Regions from separate parts of the Undibacterium sp. RuTC16W genome, predicted to be linked through region 1. Evidence: predicted binding sites of a transcription regulator. Region 1 holds the regulator's gene; each other region holds the start of a gene.

Region 1 (7,827 bases):
TAGTGTGATATCTAGTGCATTCATAGTGACTATTATTGCTTAGTTGTTCAAAAAAACGAACAATATTCACCTTCCAGCAACTTTATCTGGACTCAATTAACTGGCAGAGTTTTTGCTTACTCAATTTCGTTTATACTTTGGGAATGAGTACTTCTAAGCTTATTTCCTCCCCCGTCGCTCCAGAAGCGGCAACAAGCCGGGCATTGCAACTGGCCTGCGAAACCCTGCAAATTGAAGCCGATGCGATACAGGCAATGCAGGCCAGACTGTCTGATGATCATGGTGCTGCTTTCGCTATGGCAACACAACTGCTGCTGCATTGTCAGGGGCGTGTGGTGGTCTCTGGTATCGGTAAATCTGGCCATATTGCGCGTAAGATCGCCGCCACTTTTGCGTCTACCGGTACGCCCGCCTTGTTCGTGCATCCGGCAGAAGCTGCTCACGGCGATCTGGGTATGATCACGCCACAAGATGTTTTTATCGGTATTTCGTATTCGGGCGAGGCGTCTGAATTGATGTCGATTTTGCCCATCATCAAGCGCCTGGGCGTTAAACTGATCACGATGACGGGTAATCCGGCCTCCAGTCTGGCGAATCTCGCTGATGTGCACCTGAATGTCTGGGTCGCGAAAGAAGCCTGTCCCCTGAACCTGGCGCCGACAGCCAGTACGACGGTCACTCTGGCGCTTGGCGATGCTCTGGCGGTCGCGGTACTGGATGCGCGCGGTTTCCGAGAAGAGGATTTTGCCCGCTCTCATCCCGGCGGTGCTTTAGGCCGGCGACTACTGACACATGTGCGTGATGTGATGCGTACAGGAGATGCCATTCCTCAAGTAGCACCGGATACCAGATTAACAACAGCATTGCTGGAGATTACAAAAAAAGGCATGGCGATGACGGCTGTGGTCGATCAGGATCAGCGGGTTGTCGGCGTGTTTACCGACGGTGACTTGCGTCGTTTGATGGAGACTGTGCAGGATTTTTCAAAAATCAGCATTGCTGATGTCATGCATAAAAATCCGCGCAGTATTCGCGCCGAACAACTGGCCGTCGAAGCGGTCGAAGTCATGGAAACACATAGAATTAATCAATTATTGGTTGCCGATGAGAGTGGCAAATTGGTTGGCGCCTTGCATATCCACGATCTGACCCGGGCCAAGGTGATTTGATGAATCACGCACGACATTCCACAGAAAATGCGGTTGCCAGAGCGTCGGTAGTAAAGCTGATGATTTTTGATGTCGACGGTATTTTGACTGATGGTAGCCTGCATTTTAGCCCTGAAGGTGAAGTCATGAAGACCTTTAATGTCCTTGATGGGCAGGGCATCAAGTTATTGCAACAGGCGGGAATCCACACCGCGATCATCAGTGCACGACAGTCCGCCATCGTCGCGAGGCGTGCTGCTGATCTGGGGATCACGCATGTTAAGCAAGGCATACACGACAAAAAGACGGCGTTTCTGGAGTTGATTTCTGAATTGAATTTGTCACCGGAGCACTGTGGTTTTATTGGTGACGATGTCATCGATTTGCCCGTGCTGACGAGAGTTGGCTTCGCTGCCAGTGTGCCGAACGGGCATGACGAGGTCAGAACCAGGGTTCACCATGTGACAAAAGCGACTGGCGGTGCCGGCGCGGCGCGTGAAATTTGCGATTTCATTTTACGCGCACAAGATAAATACGATTCAGCACTGGCGACTTATCTCACATGAAATATGCATTTTCCTTAGACCGTTTTCGTATCTGGCTGGCGGTTGCTGTGCTGGCAATGATTGCGCTTGGCAGTTTTTGGGTATTAGAGGTGTTGCGGCGAAATGATGATGAGGGCAATTCGCGTTCCTCGGCCCGGAGTGAGCCTGACTACTATGTAGAGAAATTTAATTTCATTAAATTATCGAACAATGGGCAGGCAAATTTCCACGTCGCAGGTGACCGGTTGACGCATCATCCTCGTTACGATAATTTTGAAATTCAACAGCCGCGTATCAACAGTTTTGATGAAGACAAAACCCCGGTCACAATCCGGGCAGATAAGGCAGTTGTTGAACAAAAAAACGCACAAGGGCAAGCATCACAACAGCCGCCGAGAGAGAGTGATGAAATTCATTTGTACGGCAACGTGAATATGGAACGCCCCGATAGTGCGACGGCAAAATTCATGCGCTTGCAAACCGAATATCTGTTACTGCTGCCGGATGTGAATACGATGAAGACCGATAAAGCCGTCGCCTTGTACACAGAAAGATCAGAGACGCATGCGATAGGCATGATTGCGAACAATGCGACACAGGAAGTGCAGTTGCTCAGCAAAGTTCACATGCTCATCGATCGTCCACATCCCAAGCGGACATCTACTAACTAATTACGACGGAGAGCAAATAATGCGCTTTCAATATAAAGAAATGAAATGTCTGAGTCATTGTTTCATGCTGGCGATCGGCATCTTCACTGTGTCGCCTGCGGCATTTGCGGAAAAGGCTGACAGCTTGAAGAAGACAGCAATCAGCGCAGAACACCTGACTTCAGACGGAAAAAAGAGTACCTCAACACTGCTTGGCGAAGTCATTCTGGTCCGCGGCACTTTGCTGGTAAAGGCTGATCGTGCCGTTGTGACAGAGGCGGCTGACGGACACCAGACATCGGTTCTGTATGCCAATGCTGGCGGTCGTGTGTCGTTCCGTCAAAAGCGCGACGGTGGCCCTGATTTATGGGTCGACGGCTATGCCGACAGAGTTGAATACGACGACAGGTCTGAGCTGGTGAAATTCATTTCCAAGGCGAAGATCCGCTATCTTGACGGTAAAAATGTAACCCAGGAGCAGGAGGGGGAATATCTTTCCTACGACAGTATTAATGATGTCTTTGTTGCGACCAACAGCACGTCTGGAAAACAAGTTCCCGGTGGCGGTCGTGTTACTTTGATTTTAGAACCTAAAGCCGATAAGCAAACCAAAGAATAAGATGAGCACTTTATTGATCAAGGGTTTGCAAAAGCGTTACGGTGCGCGCCAGGTAGTGCGCGATGTGTCGCTTGAAGTAAAGAGTGGTGACGTTGTCGGTCTGCTGGGGCCGAACGGTGCGGGCAAAACGACATCGTTTTATATGATCGTTGGACTGGTTCCCTCTGATGCCGGTGAAATCAATGTGGACGGTGTAGACATCTCCCATTTGCCGATTCATCAACGTGCCGTTCTCGGCTTATCGTATTTGCCACAAGAGGCATCGGTATTTCGTAAGCTGACAGTCGAGGACAATATCCGTGCCGTGCTGGAGTTGCAAAAGGATGAACATGGCAAGTTTCTGAATTCAGCCGAAATTGAGAAACGCCTGGATACCTTGCTGGCCGATTTGCAGATCGAGGGCATACGTGAAAATCAGGCGCTTTCTTTATCTGGCGGTGAACGTCGCCGGGTAGAAATTGCCCGGGCACTGGCAACGAATCCGCGCTTTGTGTTGCTGGATGAACCCTTTGCAGGTGTTGATCCGATTGCTGTGATCGAGATTCAGCGTATCGTACGCTTCCTGAAAGAGCGCGGTATCGGTGTGCTGATCACCGATCATAATGTGCGCGAAACTCTAGGTATTTGCGATCACGCCTACATCATCAATCAAGGTGCAGTGCTGGCGAGTGGCAAACCGGAAGACATCATCACGAACGAATCCGTACGCAGGGTTTATCTGGGAGAGCATTTCCGCATGTAGCGGGAAGCGAGATGATGATGAAACAAAGCCTGCAACTACGTACCTCACAACACCTGGCGCTGACGCCGCAATTGCAGCAATCAATTCGTCTTTTGCAGTTATCCACGCTGGAACTACATCAGGAACTGGAAAACCTGTTGACTGATAATCCCATGCTGGAGCGGGTTGATGACCCCATGGATAATGCAGTGCGATTGCTGGCCGATGGCGCGATTAGCACCACCAGCAATAATTCAGAATCTGAATTTGCAGTACAGGAAGTCGGTGCCGAGACCGCCGCTCCGGTTGCTGATAGCGGTGACAATGCGGAAGTTGCTTCATCCGCGGACAGCACCAGCGCCAACGAAGAAGAGTGGAGTTTTGATGATGTACCGCTAGGCAGTAAGTCTTCAGAGGAAGAGGATGGACGTCCGCAATTAGAAGCTGCGCAAACCAGTTTGCGCGATCATTTGCTGGAACAGATGCGCCTGAATATTCGTGAGCCGCGTGATCGTGCCTTAATTGAGCTGATGATTGATGCGCTGGATCTCAGTGGTTATCTGATGGAGACCTTGGATGAAATCCATGCGAGTTTGCCGCTTGAATTGTGTGTAGAACCAGAGGAATTATCTTTCGCATTAACGATGCTGCAAAGCTTTGATCCCGCCGGGGTTGGTGCGCGTACGCCGTCGGAATGTCTAGCCTTGCAGATCAAACGCTTACCTAAGATTCCATTCGTGACACGTCGTCTGGCGCTGAAGATTGTTGAAGAACACATCATCTTGTTTGCGCAGCGAGATTTCAACAAACTGAAAAAAATTCTCAACTGCGATGATGAAGATTTGCGCGAGGCGCAGGTAGTGATTCGCCAGTGTAATCCTAAGCCAGGTGCGGATTTTGCAGCGGCGTCATCAGACTATGTGGTCCCCGATGTGATCGTCAGAAAGTCAGCAAATGGCTGGCAGGTTTTGCTGAATCAGGATGTCATGCCCAAGCTCCGCGTTAATAGTATGTATGCCAACATCATGAAGCAAAATCGCGGTGACGGAACGATGGGATCGCAGTTGCAGGAAGCGCGCTGGCTGATCAAAAACATGCGGCAACGCTTCGACACCATCTTGCGCGTTGCACAAGCGATAGTTGAAAGACAACGTAATTTTTTCACTCACGGTGCGGTTGCGATGCGCCCTCTTGTTTTGCGCGAAATTGCTGATACACTAGGTTTACACGAGAGTACTATTTCTCGTGTAACGACCCAGAAATACATGCTTACCCCGCATGGTATGTTTGAGTTGAAATATTTCTTCGGTAGCCATGTCGCGACGGAAACGGGGGGGGAAGCATCTTCCACCGCGATACGTGCACTCATCAAGCAGTTGATAGGAGCAGAAGACCAGAAAAGCCCACTCTCTGATAGCAAAATTGCAGACATGCTGGGTGAACAAGGCATGGTCATTGCGCGACGTACTGTTGCCAAATACCGTGAAGCCCTAAAAATTCCTCCAGTAAGCCTGCGCAAATCCTTGTAATGAACACCTGTAATTTAGTCTTGTAACTAAGCCTTGAAATTACGTTTTGTATTGCTATATATAATTTAGCTCGATGCATCAGAGCAAATGCTGAAGAAATTTATAGCAAGTAACATCACCATAGGAGCGTAGTATGAATCTCACCATCAGTGGACATCACCTCGAAGTAACTCCTGCAATACGTGAACATGTACAAAACAAGCTTGAGCGCATCAGGCGACACTTCGATCAAGTCATTGATATCGCCGTCATCCTGACGGTAGACAAGCTCCGGGAAAAGGAAAAACGGCATAAAGCAGACATTAATCTGCACATCAGTGGTAAAGATATCCACGTAGAAAGCCTGGCGCACGACCTCTACGCTGCGATCGACCTCCTCATCGATAAACTGGACAGACAAGTCATCAAACACAAAGACAAAATTCAAGATCATCAGCACGACGCCATCAAGCACCTGCCAGACCCGGCGTCGGTGTAAGTCATCAAGTCCGGTGTTCGTAGCCGGTACAAAAAAAAGGACGCTTCAAGCGTCCTTTTTCGTTGGGTACACCAAACGAACAGTGGCTTATTACCATCGATATCGAACCCGCAGGCTGGATACGGCTTCCAGGGGCTTTTCGTGCCAACAGCCGCAGCCTGCTTGCGGATTCGTTTTGGGGATTTCTAAAAACTCTTTAATCGATATTTCATGAAATCGCTTATTCCTGCCTTTCCTTTGTGTCCTGGCTTCTCTGTGGTGAGCGATCTTGATTTTTGCGTCAGTCCTGACTTAGTTACAGATTGTTTATAGAGCTAACTTTTGCCCGTGAAACCGATAGTGTTCCTGGGTAAATAAATCGATCCCGCATGGCAGGTTCTCTATCCAGTCCAGAAAAGCATGAATCGCTTCTCGCCCGATAAAATACCGTCCGTGCTGAGGTACCATCATCGCAATATCCATGTTTCTGACCATATTTGCCCACAAACGGCAGACTTTATTTGACACCATATAGCGTTGATGAAACCCTCGCATGGCTGGCAACTGATCTAAAAAAACTTCCTTTGTCGTGATGGGCTGACTGACGTCATGTGCATCGACCATCGACGCGCCCATGTCACCTGAGAACAGGATTTTGGAACGGCTATCGTAGAACTGAAAGTTACCTTCGGCATGCAAGAAATGTGCGGGAACAGCATGAATGGTCGTAACACCCATAGAGACAGGCATACCTTCGTCCGGTATGCCGACAATTCTGCCGTCTGAGCGGTTCAGATTGCAAAAATGCGGTACAAAACGCGACCATAGCTGCGATACATAGAGCTGGCATTCCGTACTGAATAACCACTTATCCAGAGCCCCGATGATGTCCGGATCCTGATGTGATGCAAAAAGGTATTTGAGGTTTTTCTTGGGTAAATAGCGTTGCATCGCTAATACCAAGCTGTTGTAAGTAATATTGCCAGACGGATCAAGCAGGGCACCTTGTCCTTCTGACACAATCAAAAATTGGTTCGCCTGTACCGCGCTATCGCCTGCATCCTTGACGAGATCATTGAACATCAGACAGATGTGATGAGCGTCTTTATATAATTCTATGGGCACTGCGATCTCCAGAGGGAATAGATATTTTCCATCGGGCAATTGTAGTGAGCGAGGGCGCGCTGGAATTGCGTTAGATCAGTAAAGCGCTTGATTCATATCAAGCGCTTGCAAATGACGGCGACGGCTGGCTGCTTGTGACTGAGGACGCTTCAATGAAAATTTAATAGCCTAAGGTTTTGCCGTCTGGATTGCGCGGATCGGAGTAGCCGTCGAAGCCATCGGTACCGATTTGTATGATTTGGGTCCTGCCCATGGCCGGAGAGATTTTTAGATTGTGACCTTTGAGTTCTAAGATACGTAAGGTATCCACGCTGATACCCCGCTCTGCACGCATCTGATCGGGCATCCACTGATGATGAATTCGCGGTGTAATGGTCGCTTGCGCGACGTTCATGCCATGGTCAATAACGTTCAAAATAGTTTGCAGGGTCGTCGTGATAATACGGCTGCCTCCAGGACTGCCGGTTGTCATGAATGGCTTCCCGTCCTTCAGGATAATTGTCGGGGACATTGAGCTAAGCGGACGCTTATAGGCGGCGACGGCATTTGCATCGCCACCGATGAGGCCGAATGCATTCGGTGTTCCGGCCTTCACTGAAAAATCATCCATTTCATTGTTCAAAGTAATGCCGGTACCTGCTGCGACGATACCACTGCCAAAATTCAGATTTAAGGTGTAAGTCGTGGCAACTACATTGCCATGCTGATCGGCGGTCGCAAAATGCGTGGTCTGATCGCTCTCGTAAGGGGCTATATTGCCAGGCTTTATTTGCACAGATGGTGTGGCATGATCGGCGTTGATTTTTTTAACGAGCTCGTCGGCATACGTCGTTGAGGTTAGTGCTTTTACGGGTACTTTAAAAAAATCAGGATCGCCGAGATATTCGGATCTGTCGGCATAAGCCAGCTTCATGACCTCGGTCATCAGATGTAAATTCTGCGCACTATTACTCGCTTGTTCCTTGATCGGGAAGTGCTCCAGCATATTGAGCATCTGTATGATGTGGATGCCGCCTGAGCTGGGTGGTGGCAT
Region 2 (7,827 bases), 440 kb from region 1:
GATTTTATATGCACGAAGAAGACCGTAAGAATCCTTCAAGGTAAGTGAGCGCCGAAGCAGATCGCACTCACTATGGAAAATAATACTCTGATACCTTAATCAAAGAAAACAATTTTTTTATGACATGTGTCACGAACATTGCATTCGCAACAAAATATATTTTGGATTAAAGCGCTTTTTGCCAGTAACCGACATCAACCCAGCGATCTTTTTTAAAACCAATCTGAGAAAAATGGGCAACTTTGGAGAAGCCAAGCTTTTCATGTAACGCCACACTGGCGGAGTTCGGCAGAGCGATGCCACCGATGACGCTATGAACACCTAACGTGCTTAACTGATCAAACAGACTTTCATACAATAAGGTACCTGCCCCCTGTCCGACCGCGTCATTCGACAGATACACAGAACATTCCACTGAAAAACGATAGGCGGATCTGGGCTTCCACTTCGTCGCATATGCATAGCCAACCACCATTCCGTCTCTCTCCAGCACTAACCACGGATAATCATGAGTGATATCCAGAATCCGGCGCGTCATCTCTGTTACACCAACCTCTTCTTCCTCAAAAGAAATCGTGCTATTGACTACGTAATAGTTATATATGCGGCAGATAGCTTCTGCATCATCGATACTGACCATACGCAAACCGGACATCATCAACACTCCGTAAAAAAGCTGCGGCTACCGAATTATCGGCAGCCGCAGCCTGGGTACTTATTTACGATTGAAAATAAAAACCATGCATCGACAGCTTATTCGTCTTTTGCACCGTCAATACCGAGTTCCTGAATTTTTCTGGTAATCGTATTGCGGCCAATTCCCAGCCGGATTGCCGCATCATTTTTTCTGCCATGAGTATGCTTTAATGCGGCTTTGATCACGATAGATTCAAAGCTTCGTCCCAATTTATCAATCACCTCAGATTGTCCCTGGGTCAGCATTGCAGTCGCCTCTGCTTCCAGCAAGCTCATCCAACTTTCCGTTTTATGCGCACTTTGTACCTCAGGGATGCTGCCGTTCGCAAAACTCGTACCGTTGCTAACAGTCCCTGTATGTGCTGAATTCGTTTCCGTATGACGCGCCTGCATATCGCTGGCCTGACTTGAAGAACTCAGTGATACGAGCTGGCTGGCTGCGGGGATCAGGTCCTGAGGCAAATCAGGCACTTCTACCGTTTGACCTGGTGCCATGACCGTGATCCAGTTACACAAATTTTCTAACTGACGGACATTGCCAGGGAATTCCAGTCCAGATAAAAACTGCAATGCCGCTTCTGACATGCGTTTCACTTCGACCCCCAATTGCTTAGCACTCTGGGCCAGGAAGAACTTGGTCAGCAAGGGGATGTCTTCACGGCGCTCACGTAAGCTAGGTAAGCGCAAGCGAATCACGTTAAGGCGATGATACAAGTCTTCGCGGAACAGGCCATCTTTTACACGCGACTCCAGATTCTGATGCGTTGCTGCAATCACGCGCACATTCGCCTTCATCGGCTGATGACCACCTACACGGTAAAAATGTCCGTCAGACAGGACGCGCAATAATCGTGTCTGTAAATCAAACGGCATGTCGCCAATTTCATCAAGAAACAGCGTGCCACCCTCTGCCTGCTCAAAGCGTCCGCGCCGTGTTGCTTGCGCACCCGTAAACGCGCCGCGCTCATGACCAAATAATTCTGACTCCAGTAAATCCTTAGGGATAGCTGCCGTATTTAAGGCGATAAAAGGCTGAGCAGATCTGGGGCTGTGTTTATGCAGAGCACGTGCGACTAATTCCTTACCGCTACCTGATTCGCCAGTGATCAATACTGTCACATTCGATTGAGATAAGCGTCCAATAGCGCGGAACACATCCTGCATGGCCGGTGCTTGCCCGAGAATCTCCGGCGTTTCAGAAACATTCTGTTCGACATTGGATTCACGCAGACTTTCGTCCAGCGCACGACGGATTAATTCAACGGCCTTATCCAGATCAAATGGCTTGGCTAAATATTCAAACGCCCCCCCCTGAAAAGCCGCTACGGCCGATTCCAGATCAGAAAACGCCGTCATGATGATGACGGGTAATCCGGGATATTTTGCTTTAACGACTTGCAACAACTCCAGCCCTGATGCGCCATGCATGCGAATATCAGACACCAATACTTGCGGCGTATCACTTTGCAATGCTGTCATCGCATCACGTGCGTTCGTGAAGCTCTTGGTCGCGAGATTCTCACGTGCCAGCGCCTTCTCAAGCACCCAGCGAATAGAATCATCATCGTCAACTATCCAGATTGGTTTCATATAATCGTTTTACATCCTGCGTAAGAAAAATAAGCCATTAGATCGGAACACTTGTGATATTCCGGTTTTCCAGTTACCTGCTTTAAGGTAGTGGAATTAAAATACGAAAATCCGTACATCCCGGCCGGCTTTCGCACTCAATGACACCCATATGCTGTTCAATGAAAGTCTGTGCCAAAGTCAGTCCTAATCCGCTACCGCCATCCCGCCCAGATACCAGAGGATAAAAAATACGATTGCGAATTTCGGCTGGAATGCCTGGTCCGTTATCGATGATATGCAAATCTAATGCCAGCCTGTAGCGTACTTTGGCCAAAGTGATCTGACGCACAACGCGCGACCGGAAAGTCAGCTCAGCATCGCCATGTCTGATCCGCTCACTCAAGGCCTGTGCCGCGTTATGGGCAATGTTTAAAACCGTTTGAATCAACTGCTCTTTATCACCGCGGAATTCTGGTATCGATAAATCGTAGTCACGCTTAATACTCAAGCCTTGAGGAAATTCAGCAAAAATCAGACTGCGTACGCGTTCGCAGACTTCGTGAATATTGACGTCGCCGACGATGTGCGGCAACCGATGTGGTGCCAATAAACGGTCTACCAACGTCTGTAAACGATCTGCTTCCTTGATAATGACCTGGGTATATTCACGCAACTCTTTTAACTGACGCTCAGGTAATTCCAGCTCTAGTAATTGAGCTGCGCCGCGGATACCGCCAAGAGGATTTTTGATTTCATGGGCGAGATTACGTATCAGCTCTTTGTTTGCCTTGCTCTGATCGAGCATGCGCTCTTCTCTGTCCAGCTTTAGTTGCTGGACGTTCTCACGCAGCTCAATTAATACTGGCGTTGCAGGATTGTCCAGTGCCGTCACGATACTGTGCACATGCAAAGGCTCGCGACCTGCGCGCTCCAGTGTCAGGTCTTGCCGCTTATCGGCAAACTGATGCGCAACTGCCTGATCGAACACGGTTAATAACTCGTCGCCGTTCAAAAAAAGATCAGTTAATTTTAAATGGGATAAAGATTTTGCCGAGCTGTCCAACATGCTTTCGGCAGCGGCATTCGCATACAGGATACAGCTATCAACATCCAGCACAATTACGGCAGATGTCAGCAAATCAAGTCCGGCAAACGAGGTCATAGAAGTAGTCAAAATGATCCATAAAAAAAGGCCGCATAGTGCGACCTTGTTACGCAAGCATCATGCCTGAAATGCTGATTTTTCAGTTCTTGAATAATTATTTCAAATTACTGAGTTCTCGTTTCAGTGCTTCGATGTTTTTTTCGGTGCGACTAATATCATCTTTCATCATTATGGTGCGTTCTTGATATTTGGCGTAGTTCTTTTCATCGCCACGTCGCTCTGGCTCACCGTTGTTGTAGTCCTTCTTCAGATTCGCCAATTTTTGCTCCTCTGTTTTCAATTCATCTTGCAAAATCTGACGCCGATCTGAATCACGCGCTTTTTGGGTGCCTTCATCTACCTTAGGAAAATCAGCAGGTGCTGATGCGGCTTTGGCTGCGGATTTTTTTGGTAAGGCAGGCGCTGGCACAACCGTAATACCGGGAAGCTCTACCCGCTTACACCCCTTGGTTTCGCCAGTATTTTTGTATTCTTTTTTACCATTCTCATCAACACATAAATAGACATCGCCATCAGCAAGCGCAAACGACGCCGAAGAAGCGAGCGAGCTGAGTGCTACGGCAGCGAAAATTGCACTACGTAAAAGTTGATTCATTTTGTCAAGGTTTGGTCACTAACAACTTTAGTGTATTCCAAGCAGGCTCATAGCACAATTGCCACGTACGCTTATCGGGAACTTACATGTGACAATCGGTAACAAGAAAGGAAAAAGTGTCTTTATAGAATAAAAAGACGAAAAAAAACGGGGCAATTACCCCGTTTTTGGATTCTGTATTTTTTAAAAAAATTACAGAGAGTAGTACATATCGAATTCAGCAGGATGTGTCGTCATGCGCATGCGCTGTACGTCTTGCATTTTCAGTTCGATATAGGCATCGATCATGCTGTCGCTGAACACACCACCGCGTGTCAGGAATTCGCGATCTTTGTCCAGCGCTTCCAGTGCTTGTTCCAGGGAATGGCAGACTGTTGGGATCAGTGCATCTTCTTCTGGTGGCAAATGGTAAAGATCTTTGGATGCGGCTTCGCCCGGATGGATCTTGTTCTGAACGCCGTCCAGACCAGCCATCATCAATGCGGAGAAGCACAGGTATGGGTTCGCCAGAGGATCTGGGAAGCGTGCTTCAACACGACGGCCTTTTGGATTCGCAACGTAAGGAATACGGATCGATGCAGAACGGTTTTTAGCAGAGTAAGCCAGTTTTACCGGTGCTTCGTAACCTGGTACCAGACGCTTGTAGGAGTTAGTACCTGGGTTCGTGATCGCATTCAAAGCGCGGGCATGTTTGATGATACCGCCGATGTAGTACAGAGCGAAATCAGACAAACCGGCATAGCCGTCGCCTGCGAACAGGTTTTTACCATCTTTCCAGATCGATTGATGCACATGCATACCAGAACCGTTGTCGCCAACGATAGGTTTTGGCATGAAAGTCGCTGTCTTGCCGTAAGTATGCGCCACGTTCCAGACGACATATTTCAGGTTTTGTGTCCAGTCAGCGCGCTCTACCAAAGTAGAGAACTTAGTACCGATTTCGTTTTGACCTGCGCCAGCGACTTCATGGTGATGCACTTCAACCGGAATACCCAGGGATTCCAGAATCAGGCACATTTCAGAACGCATGTCCTGGAAGCTGTCGACTGGAGGAACCGGGAAATAACCGCCTTTAACGGTTGGACGATGGCCAGTGTTGCCGCCTTCGAGTTTTTCGCCTGTTGTCCATGACGCTTCTTCAGAATCAATCTTCACGAAGCAGCCAGACATATCAATTTTCCAGCGTACGCTGTCGAAAATGAAGAATTCTGGTTCTGGGCCGAAGTAAGCGGTATCGCCAATGCCTGAGGATTTCAGGTAGGCTTCTGCGCGTTTGGCGATGGAACGTGGATCACGGTCATACCCTTTGCCGTCGGCCGGTTCGATCACGTCGCACTGCATGAACAGTGTGGTTTCTTCCATGAACGGATCGATATTGGCTGTATTTGGATCAGGGATCAGCAACATATCAGATGCTTCAATGCCCTTCCAGCCAGCGATAGACGAGCCGTCAAATGCGTGGCCAGATTCGAATTTATCCATACCGAACTGGGAAACTGGAACAGTCACGTGCTGTTCTTTGCCTCGGGTATCAGCAAAGCGGAAATCAACGAATTTAACTTCGTTGTCTTTCGCCATTTTCAAGACTTCTGCGGCTGTCATTGCCATGTGAAACTCCTCAAATAGAGCTAAAAATAAATTCGTAAGATGCTGAGCGGTCTGCTAACCAACTTAGCTCTGAACCTGTGATTCCAAGCTGATCTTTCTGCCCGGACTGTCTTTATCTGACATTCAGGATAAAAAATCGCATAACTATAGTACACCAAGCTATTAGCAAAACTCACCGGGGATAATAGCAGAATCCATGCCATCCTCTGCGCAATCTCAAAGTTCCCAATAAAAGCGCTAAACCTCTGTTTTCTAGACACTTTTCAAGTGTAAGGGACGGGACCTCAAAAAATCGCCTACCGAGAAAGCGCACCATTTAGACGCAAATTTAACATATTGCACCAAATTAATGCAATTTATGAAAAACGATATGTTATTGAGCTTTTTTGGTGCAATTGATTTTTATGCCGAACAATCATTCGCATAGACAAGGGGAATAAAAATACCTCCTTATGCCAGATTCCGCAGTTGAGTTTTGTGGGTATCATGCATAATTAGTTGACTCACATACACCAATCCACATTTTATTATGACAACTCAACTCATCGCTATTGCCCGCCAACGCGCTCAGGAACAAGGTTTGCCTTATGCTGGCGCTGTGACGCCGCAAGAGGCGTTTTCCTTATTGCAAACGGGTACTGGTGTGGTACTGGTAGATGTCCGCACCAATGCGGAACGCGATTGGGTAGGCCGAGTGGTAGTACCAGAAGCACAGCACAAAGCGGTGCAATGGAGCACGTATCCAGGCGGCATACCCAATCCGGACTTTATGTCCGAATTACACGCTGCAGTTCCTGACACGACAGCGACCTTACTGTTTTTATGCCGCTCCGGCGTTCGCTCCAGACATGCCGCCAAGCTCGCAACAGAGCATGGCTATACCGCCTGCTTTGACATTCTGGAAGGATTTGAAGGGGATAAAGATGCCGGTGGTCATCGCAAATCTATCGGCGGATGGTGCCAAAAAAATCTTCCCTGGGCTGGAGCCTGATGTGATCGGCAGTGCAGCTCAATCGGGACTGCGGTATCACTTGGTGGATTCCGTGCCACTCCCCCACCTTCAAATTACTTTTCAGATTGCAGCAACCCGGTCGCAATCTCATTTGTATCTTTCAAGGTCTGCAATACGATATTGGAACGAATATCCAGGACGCCGGTCGTTTTGTATAGACGCTCAAGTACAAAAGAAGAATAGTGCTTCAGATTACGCGCCTTCACCCGTAATAAATAATTCGCGTCACCGGTAATAATGTAAGAGCCGACAACCTCAGGCCAGCTTTGCAGCGCAGCTGAAAAATTTTCATGCCATTGTTCGACATCACGCCGCATGGTCACTTGCACAAAAGCATCAACCTCCAGACCCAGCGCTGTCGCATCGAGCACCGCGCTGTAACGACTGATAATGCCGGCCTCTTCCAGCATCCTGACCCGCCTCAGGCAAGACGATGGCGACAAAAATACCTTATCTGCCAGATCTTGATTACTGATACGTCCCTCACACTGCAGGAAGTGCAAAATCTTAATATCGGTCGCGTCTAGTTGCATTTCACATATTCCATCAAATATTACCTATTCATTCGCAGTTTATTCTACATAAATGCAATTATCTATTGCAATTTGCAAGAACTCATCACTACTTTCAGAATAAAATTATTCTTATCAACAGCCCCGAGGAAATTCCATGTCCGCCACCGAAGCAAGGCCTGATTCACGTATCTGGGACATCACACCGTCTATGCGAAAAGGGATGCCGGTCTGGCCCGGCGACACGGCTTATGCGTCCGATACCACCTGGCAAATTGAAGATGACTGCCCGGTCAAAGTCAGCAAAATCAGCATGTCCACCCATACCGGCGCGCATTGCGACGCGCCATCGCATTACGATGCATCAGGTGTCGCGATCGATCAGGTCGATCTGACAACGTATATCGGCACCTGCCGCGTTATCCATTGCATAGGCCGCGCAACAGTGGAGCCTGACCATATTGCCGCCCAGTTAAACGGGACGCCACCACGCGTTCTGTTACGCACTTATTTCAGAGCACCGCAAGACCAGTGGGACGATGATTTTCCGCATATCGCACCTGCGACCATTGCCTTGCTGGCGACGCACGGTGTGCGGCTGATCGGTATCGATAGTCCCTCACTCGATCCGCAAACCTCTAAAACCATGGATTGCCACTGGGCTGTC
Region 3 (7,827 bases), on a different contig from region 1:
AAAGTATTGGGTACAACTGCCGAGTTTGCACAGAAATATCCGAATACAGCCAGAGCAATGACAGCGGCGATTCTTGAAGCCAGTCGCTGGATTGATGCATCGCTATTGAACAAAAATAAAATGGCTGAAACGATTGCCGATAAATCCTATGTCAATACCTCGGTTGATGTCATTAATCAGCGGATTCTCGGTCGTTATCAAAATGGATTGGGTAAGACTTGGGATGACCCTAACTATATGAAATTCTTCAACGATGGCGCAGTGAATTTCCCTTATTTGTCTGATGGTATGTGGTTCCTCACTCAGCACAAACGCTGGGGTTTGCTGAAAGCCGATCCGGATTATCTGGCCGTCGCAAAATCTGTAAATCGTATTGATATCTACAAAGATGCTGCAGCAATGGCAAAAGTCAGCGTCCCCAAAGACCCGATGCGTAGCAGTAAATTGATGGATGGTACCGTATGGGATGGTAAGAATCCCGCTGCGTACGCAGCATCCTTCAAGATCAAAGCCTAAGGAGTTGCGATGAATACCATGGTGCAAGGTGTCATTAGAGAGCCGATAAGAGAGTCATCAACATCGGTGGCTGACAGCGCAACAGAAAGAGCCACTTCATCTGCTATGTCAGAGCTAACAGCGGCCGCAGTGACGACAACAACATCGACAACAGTAGCGATAAAAAATAAGGAGGTAAAAGTGAAGCGTTCCATACGACCGTTTTTGTTGAGTGTTTTACCGCCGATATTTGGTATTGGCTTGCTGGTGCTGATCTGGGAAATTATTGCATTCAAAAATTCATCCTTTCCGTCTCCCTGGGTGACTTTGCAAGAGGCGATCAATGTATTTTCTGATCCTTTCTATCAAAAAGGACCGAACGATCAAGGCATAGGCTGGAATATTTACGCATCGCTGAAACGGGTGGCAGTTGGTTTTGGACTGGCTGCCGCAGTAGGGATTCCGCTAGGGTTCATGATAGGCCGGTTTCGCTTTTTGTCCGGCATGTTTAATCCTATTATCAGCTTGCTGAAACCGGTCTCGCCATTAGCTTGGTTGCCGATTGGCTTGCTGGTATTTAAGTCTGCCCATCCTGCCGCGATCTGGTCCATCTTCATTTGTTCTATCTGGCCGATGGTGATTAACACGGCGATCGGTGTGCAGCGTGTGCCGCAGGATTATATGAACGTGGCGCGGGTATTGAATTTATCTGAATGGAAAATTGTCACGAAGATTTTATTCCCTTCGGTCTTGCCTTACATGCTGACGGGAGTACGTCTGGCGATCGGTACCGCATGGTTAGTGATCGTCGCAGCCGAGATGCTGACAGGCGGTGTCGGGATTGGATTCTGGGTATGGGATGAATGGAATAATTTAAACGTTCCTCACATCATCATTGCCATTATCGTCATTGGCTTAGTCGGTTTGATTCTGGAACAAATTCTGGTCGCGATTGCCCGCGCCTTCACTTATGAAGAGGTATCGTCATGAAGCCATCTGAGACTGTGATTGACTCATTGTCCAAAGATCCTGCAGGAGATCAAAAGTATATCGAGATCAATCAGGTCGAGATGATGTTCAACACCAAGAAAGGTAGCTTCCACGCACTGCGCGACATCAACCTCAAGGTGCGTAAAGGCGAATTCATTACTCTGATTGGTCACTCCGGTTGCGGCAAGTCCACTTTGCTGAATCTGATCGCAGGTCTTACCGAAGCGACGTCAGGCACTTTGTTGTGTGCGCATCGCGAAATCTCCGGCCCGTCTCCAGAGCGTGGTGTGGTGTTTCAAAACCATTCTTTATTGCCATGGCTGACTTGTTACGAAAACATTTACCTTGCAGTGGAACGGGTTTTTGGCGCAGCTGAAAATAAGACTAAATTACAAAAACGTACCTTACAAGCTTTGTCGTTAGTTGGTTTGATGCATGCAGAAAAAAAACGTCCTAATGAAATTTCCGGAGGTATGAAACAGCGTGTCGGCATAGCCCGTGCGTTAGCGATAGAACCAAAAGTCTTATTGATGGATGAGCCGTTCGGCGCACTTGATGCACTGACCCGCGCGCATTTGCAAGATGAATTACTGAAGATCGTTGCCAAGACTCAATCTACCGTAGTGATGGTGACGCATGATGTGGATGAGGCGGTATTGTTGTCCGATCGCATTGTGATGATGACTAACGGTCCTGCAGCGACTATCGGTGAGATCCTCAGCGTCAATCTGGATCGTCCGCGTGATCGTGTTGCGTTGTCGCAAAATCCTCAATACGCGGAATACCGTAGTGCCGTGCTGGAGTTCCTATACCATCGGCAGTCGCATCCCGCCAAGGATGCGGCCTGATTAAAGCGGAGCTAGGGGATACGGCATGGTTCCCTTGTATGGGGGGAGTGGGCAACGGATGAATGGGTGTCTTGAAGGAATCCGTGGCGATCAGATTTGTCGCGTCAATTATCCAAACTGTTGTGCCTTTAATGTAGGGGCACAACAGAGTTCGTCATATCAGCGGATCATCAGAACATAGACTAAGAGCAAATTTAGGATGATCGATGTTGCGGCAATGGCGCGCCAGACGCCAGCCGGATCACGCTTGGCCAGCGGTTGTGCTGCAGGTGCCGCCAGCGGTCTGGTTGCCCCGCGCTCTAAAGCGAGCAAAAATTCTTCGGCGGTTTCAAAACGATCAGGACAATCGCGCGCGACGGCTTTCAGCAAGACATTTTCCAGCCACAGTGGCAGATCCGGCCGATAGCGGGTCGGCGGGGTAGGCTGTGCAAACTTAGGTCGCTGAAATGGCTCGACTTCGCCATACGGATAATGCCGGGTGAGCAGGTAATACAGGGTGACGCCAGTCGCATACAGATCCGTCTGACGCGATGCCGGTTCGCCCTGAAATTGTTCCGGAGCCAGGAACGACGGCGTCCCTGCCATACTGGTACTGGCACTCAGGTTTTTATCTTCAGCATCTAGCCCGGATTGGGCGACACCTAAATCCAGAATACGGACTTCATCATCTTCACCGAGATGCACATTGTCCGGCTTGATGTCTCGATGCAGGATGCTGCGACGATGCAATGCACCGATGGCGCGCACTAATTTGCTGCCGTAGGTAATGACTTCAGGAATCGTGAAATGCTGACCCGCGTCCATGCGACGCTGCAGAGAGTCTCCCGCGTGCCAGGTTGTTAGGTAATACAAAAAATTTTTATGCTCGGGACTGATGACTTGTGGAAAAAAACGCGCCACCACTTTTTTTGCCAGCCACGCTTCATGCGCAAATGCGGAGATTTCCATCGCATCGTTAGCGCGATCAGGATGCAGGGTTTTGAGCACCAGCGTCCGGTGCTGCACCGGATCGGCTACCCGATATAACAGTGTAGCTGCTGAGGTATGGATAATGTCTTCAATCAGATAACCATCGATGCTTTGTCCCGGCTTCATTTTTGGCGGAACCGGCAGGGTGCGTAACTGTGATAAGGCATCGCGCAGATCCCCTTCCGGCAGGCTGCTGACTTTGATAAACATCGCGCTGGCATTATCTTGCGAACCTGATTTGATGGCTGCTTCTGTCAAACTCTGTGCCGCTTGTTCTGAGCTTAGTTCTGCGTTGGCAAGCTGTTTCATAACATCGGTCAAGTCGTACTCAGTCATTGCTGCCCAGACGCCATCGCTGGCAAGCAGAAAGACGTCGTTGAGTTTGAGTTCTCCCATGCCATGATCGAGCGCCAGGCGGCTATCGAGGCCAATAGCGCGCGTCAGCACATGCTGCATTTCCGGCCTGTCCCAGACATGATCCTGCGTTAATTTTTGCAGCTGTCCGTCCCGGTATAAATAGCACCGGGTGTCGCCGACATGCGCGGTGTAGTACATGCGGCCACGCAGCACGAGCGTGGTCAGCGTACTCGCCATACCCGCGAGTTCTTTACGCACTGTGCCTTGTTGCTGTACCCAGCTATTGATGGCGACTAATACGCGCTCCAGGGCGGTGGTGATTTCCCAGGTATCTGGCGTCGCATAATAATCGGTCAGCAAACCACGCACGGCATATTCTGACGCTTCGCGTCCGCCTTCGTTGCCGGATACACCGTCGGCAATAGCAGCAATCACGCCTTTGGTGGACAGCTCAGGTCCCTCAGGGGTCACCATGCCGACAAAATCCTCATTGCGGGGACGTATGCCGGCAATTGAGGAGTAGCCGGCAGTGACGATTAAGGGCATGTGATTACGTGGTGGTGTGATGATGTCATTCTGTGGTTTATCGTGAAAGTCTTATCTTATTGCTGTGCTCAGATTTTTGCCGTGGTCATTGCGGCAGAACCCCAGGTAGTACGCCAGCGCTTTTTCACCAATGATAAACCGATCAGCGCGACAATCGCCAGGCTGGCAAAAATCATCAGACCAAGTTGATAGCTACCGGTGATCTGACGCGAGTATCCCATACTCGCAGCAAGATAAAAGCCACCAACACCACCCGCCATACCAACCAGTCCGGTCATGACTCCCATCTCTTTGCGGAAGCGTTGTGGCACCAGTTGAAATACCGCGCCATTGCCAGTGCCAAGTGCCAGCATCGCGATGACAAATACAATCACGGCACTCATTGCTGATTGCAAGCCTGTACTGGCGATAAACAAGAAACTTGAGGCAATCACATACATCACGGATAGGGTCTTAATGCCGCCGATACGATCAGCGATTCTTCCTCCCATAGGACGTACTAAGGATCCTGCGAACACGCAAGCCGCTGTGAAATAACCGGCGGTCACCGGTGATACGCCATATTGTGTGTTGAAATAAATCGTCAGCGTTGATGCCAGACCAGAGAAGCCACCAAATGTGACACTATAAAAAAACATAAACCACCAGGCGTCCTTATCTTTTAAGACAGCCAGATATTCGCCTAGTGATTTGGTCGGCGTATCACCAGGCGCATCTTTGGCAAACACCAGATAGACCACCAGAGCGATCAGTAATGGAATCAAGGCCAGACCGAATACATTTTGCCAGCCAAAAGCAATCGCCAGTGCAGGTGCAAACAACGCGGCGAACGCGGTCCCCGAGTTACCAGCCCCGGCAATCCCCAGCGCCGTACCCTGATGCTCAGGCGGATACCAGCGCGAGGCAAGCGGCAGCGCAACGGCAAATGCGGCACCCGCGACGCCAAGGATAATGCCGAGGAATAGTAGCTGTTCATAACTATGTAAATTGCCCAACCACGCCCAGCACAGGCCAACCAGGACGACAAACTGACCGATGAGTCCGGCTTTTTTGGGCTTCAGATGATCGACCAGCATCCCCATCACGATACGTAACAGTGCACCGGCGAGCAGCGGTGTGGCGACCATTAAACCTTTCTGTGCAGCGCTAAGTCCCAAGTCTTTAGATATCTGTATACCAAGTGGTCCTAACAGTACCCAGACCATAAAACTCAAATCGAAATAAAAGAAGGCGGCGAGTAACGTGGGAGTATGTCCCGCTTTCCAGAAAGAGGTTTTCTGCATGATTGCTCCAAAAGTGAATGCTAATGCCCCTTGCAAGTGCCATGCCACCTAATCGTGCAAACTCAGGCAAACGATTGCGCGCAAAATTGAGGCAAATCTCATAGAGCAAACGACACGCGAAGATCGCAATGCTCATGATTTGTGCGATGCACCAGTAGTGGTGCCTGGTTGCATCTTTTGGGTGCGATATTTTGCATCGGAGCATTGAATTGGTGAAGCGTACAAAAAAGCGAATGATCAAGTTTGATGCAATACGATGGTCGGATTGAACCGCTAATTGAGCAGGAATATCTTATACGTACGTACAAAAATAGCGGCTCACGGAGTCGGACTTCATCACGGTGATGGATCCTGTATTTGCATAAAAACCAACTGGCATTGCTCTTGCTTAGTCAGTAGCAGAGACAAGTAAAGGAGTTAGCCATGAAGAAATTGAAGTTAGTGATGGTGGGTAATGGTATGGCAGGCGTGCGTACCTTGGAAGAGTTGCTGAAAATTGCCCCCGACCTGTACGACATTACGGTATTTGGTGCTGAGCCACATGCTAATTACAACCGTATTTTGCTCTCACCTGTTTTGTCCGGTGAGCAGAATTTTAAAGACATCATGCTCAACGATGTCGACTGGTATGAAGAAAATAATATCACCCTGCATCTCGGTAAAAAAATCGTCAAGATCGACCGCGTCAAGCGTCTGGTCATCGCCGAAGATGGTACGCAGACAGACTATGATCGCCTTCTGATTGCTACAGGCTCTGTCCCGTTTATGTTGCCAGTGCCAGGCAAGGATGCCAAAGGCGTCATCGCGTATCGCGATATTTACGATACCAATACTATGATCGAAGCGGCAGAAAAACATACGCATGCCGTGGTCATCGGCGGTGGCTTGCTGGGACTGGAAGCGGCGAATGGTCTGATGATGCGCGGCATGAAAGTCTCAGTGGTCCATTTGCCGGGCTGGCTGATGGAGCGTCAGCTTGATCAGGTTGCTGCCAGGATGCTGCAAAAATCGCTGGAGGATCGCGGCCTCTCCTTCTTGCTGGAAAAAAATACAGAAGCGATTCTGAGTGATGACAATGGCCACGTAAAGGGCATTCGCTTCACTGACGGTCTGGAGATTCCCGCGCAGTTAATCGTCATGGCAGTTGGTATTCGTCCGAACACCGCACTGGCAGAGTCTGCAGGGCTGTATTGCAATCGTGGCATCGTCGTCAACGACACCATGCAGACTTACGATCCACGTATTTATTCTGTCGGCGAATGTGTGAATCATCGAGGCACTGTGTACGGTCTGGTGGCGCCATTATTTGAAATGGGCAAGGTCTGCGCGAATCATCTGGCGAATTTTGGGATTGGCCGTTACCAGGGTTCAGTCACATCGACGAAGCTGAAAGTCACGGGCATTGATCTGTTCTCCGCCGGTGAATTCATGGGCGGCAAAGATACCGAAGAGATCATCCTGTCTGATCCGATAGGTGGCGTGTACAAGAAGCTGGTGCTCAAGGATGACAAGCTCATCGGTGCTTGTTTGTATGGCGACACTGCTGACGGAAGCTGGTATTTCAAGCTGCTGCGCGAAGGCAAAAACATTGCAGAGATCCGCGACACCTTGATGTTTGGTGAATCCAATACCGGTGACGTAGGTCACGAAGGTTTTACTAAAGCTGCCGCGATGCCGGATACCGCAGAAGTCTGTGGTTGTAATGGCGTCTGTAAAGGCAAGATCGTCAGTACGATTAAAGAAAAAGGTTTGCTGACTCTCGATGAAGTGCGCAAACATACCAAAGCGTCGGCATCGTGCGGCTCCTGTACCGGATTGGTGGAACAGGTTCTGATGTTCACGGTCGGCAGTGATTACAGCGATAGCGCAAAAGTCAAAGCCATGTGCAGCTGTACCGATCATTCGCATCAGGCAGTGCGCGATGCGATTAAAGAACATAAATTGCTGACCGTCGCAACGACCCAGAAATTCATGGAATGGCGCACACCGGATGGCTGTTCAAGCTGTCGTCCTGCGATCAATTATTACCTGATTTCGACCTGGCCGCGTGAGGCAAAGGATGATCCGCAATCACGTTTTATCAACGAACGCTCGCATGCAAATATCCAGAAGGATGGCACTTACTCCGTGATTCCGCGGATGTGGGGCGGTGAGACGAATGCCTCTGAATTGCGTCGTATCGCTGATGTTGTCGATAAATTTAAAATTCCTACTGTGAAGGTCACTGGCGGTCAGCGTATCGATTTGCTGGGTGTGAAAAAAGAAGATCTGCGCGAAGTCTGGCATGACCTCGGCATGCCGTCAGGTCTGGCGTATGCCAAGGGTTTGCGTACTGTCAA

What was found. Region 1 encodes sigma-54, which starts transcription at its own class of promoters, with help from an activator protein. Its sites were predicted from a motif close to TGGCANGNAANCTGCTTT; they were not measured.
Region 2: the regulator sigma-54 is predicted to act here: its motif matches at 5,821-5,838, upstream of glnA (type I glutamate--ammonia ligase).
Region 3: the regulator sigma-54 is predicted to act here: its motif matches at 5,862-5,879, upstream of nirB (nitrite reductase large subunit NirB).

What each region holds. Positions count from the first base shown of each region.
Region 1 covers NZ_JBMPPE010000002.1:461,784-469,610, reverse strand. Annotated here, with positions in the region: gene ACO0K4_RS06505 (monovalent cation:proton antiporter-2 (CPA2) family protein) at 1-24, opposite strand, end outside; gene ACO0K4_RS06500 (KpsF/GutQ family sugar-phosphate isomerase) at 144-1,169, shown strand; gene ACO0K4_RS06495 (KdsC family phosphatase) at 1,169-1,714, shown strand; gene lptC (LPS export ABC transporter periplasmic protein LptC) at 1,711-2,364, shown strand; gene lptA (lipopolysaccharide transport periplasmic protein LptA) at 2,384-2,962, shown strand; gene lptB (LPS export ABC transporter ATP-binding protein) at 2,964-3,704, shown strand; gene ACO0K4_RS06475 (RNA polymerase factor sigma-54) at 3,722-5,212, shown strand; gene hpf (ribosome hibernation-promoting factor, HPF/YfiA family) at 5,346-5,690, shown strand; gene ACO0K4_RS06465 (MBL fold metallo-hydrolase) at 5,997-6,794, opposite strand; gene ggt (gamma-glutamyltransferase) at 6,955-7,827, opposite strand, start outside.
Region 2 covers NZ_JBMPPE010000002.1:22,330-30,156, forward strand. Annotated here, with positions in the region: gene ACO0K4_RS04610 (arsinothricin resistance N-acetyltransferase ArsN1 family B) at 167-658, opposite strand; gene ntrC (nitrogen regulation protein NR(I)) at 754-2,286, opposite strand; gene glnL (nitrogen regulation protein NR(II)) at 2,369-3,430, opposite strand; gene ACO0K4_RS04625 (DUF4124 domain-containing protein) at 3,528-4,028, opposite strand; gene glnA (type I glutamate--ammonia ligase) at 4,221-5,636, opposite strand; gene ACO0K4_RS04635 (rhodanese-like domain-containing protein) at 6,166-6,627, shown strand; gene ACO0K4_RS04640 (Lrp/AsnC family transcriptional regulator) at 6,702-7,181, opposite strand; gene kynB (arylformamidase) at 7,318-7,827, shown strand, end outside.
Region 3 covers NZ_JBMPPE010000013.1:30,689-38,515, reverse strand. Annotated here, with positions in the region: gene ACO0K4_RS18710 (CmpA/NrtA family ABC transporter substrate-binding protein) at 1-516, shown strand, start outside; gene ACO0K4_RS18705 (hypothetical protein) at 513-710, opposite strand; gene ntrB (nitrate ABC transporter permease) at 697-1,485, shown strand; gene ACO0K4_RS18695 (ABC transporter ATP-binding protein) at 1,482-2,333, shown strand; gene ACO0K4_RS18690 (protein kinase domain-containing protein) at 2,493-4,205, opposite strand; gene ACO0K4_RS18685 (nitrate/nitrite transporter) at 4,274-5,488, opposite strand; gene nirB (nitrite reductase large subunit NirB) at 5,912-7,827, shown strand, end outside.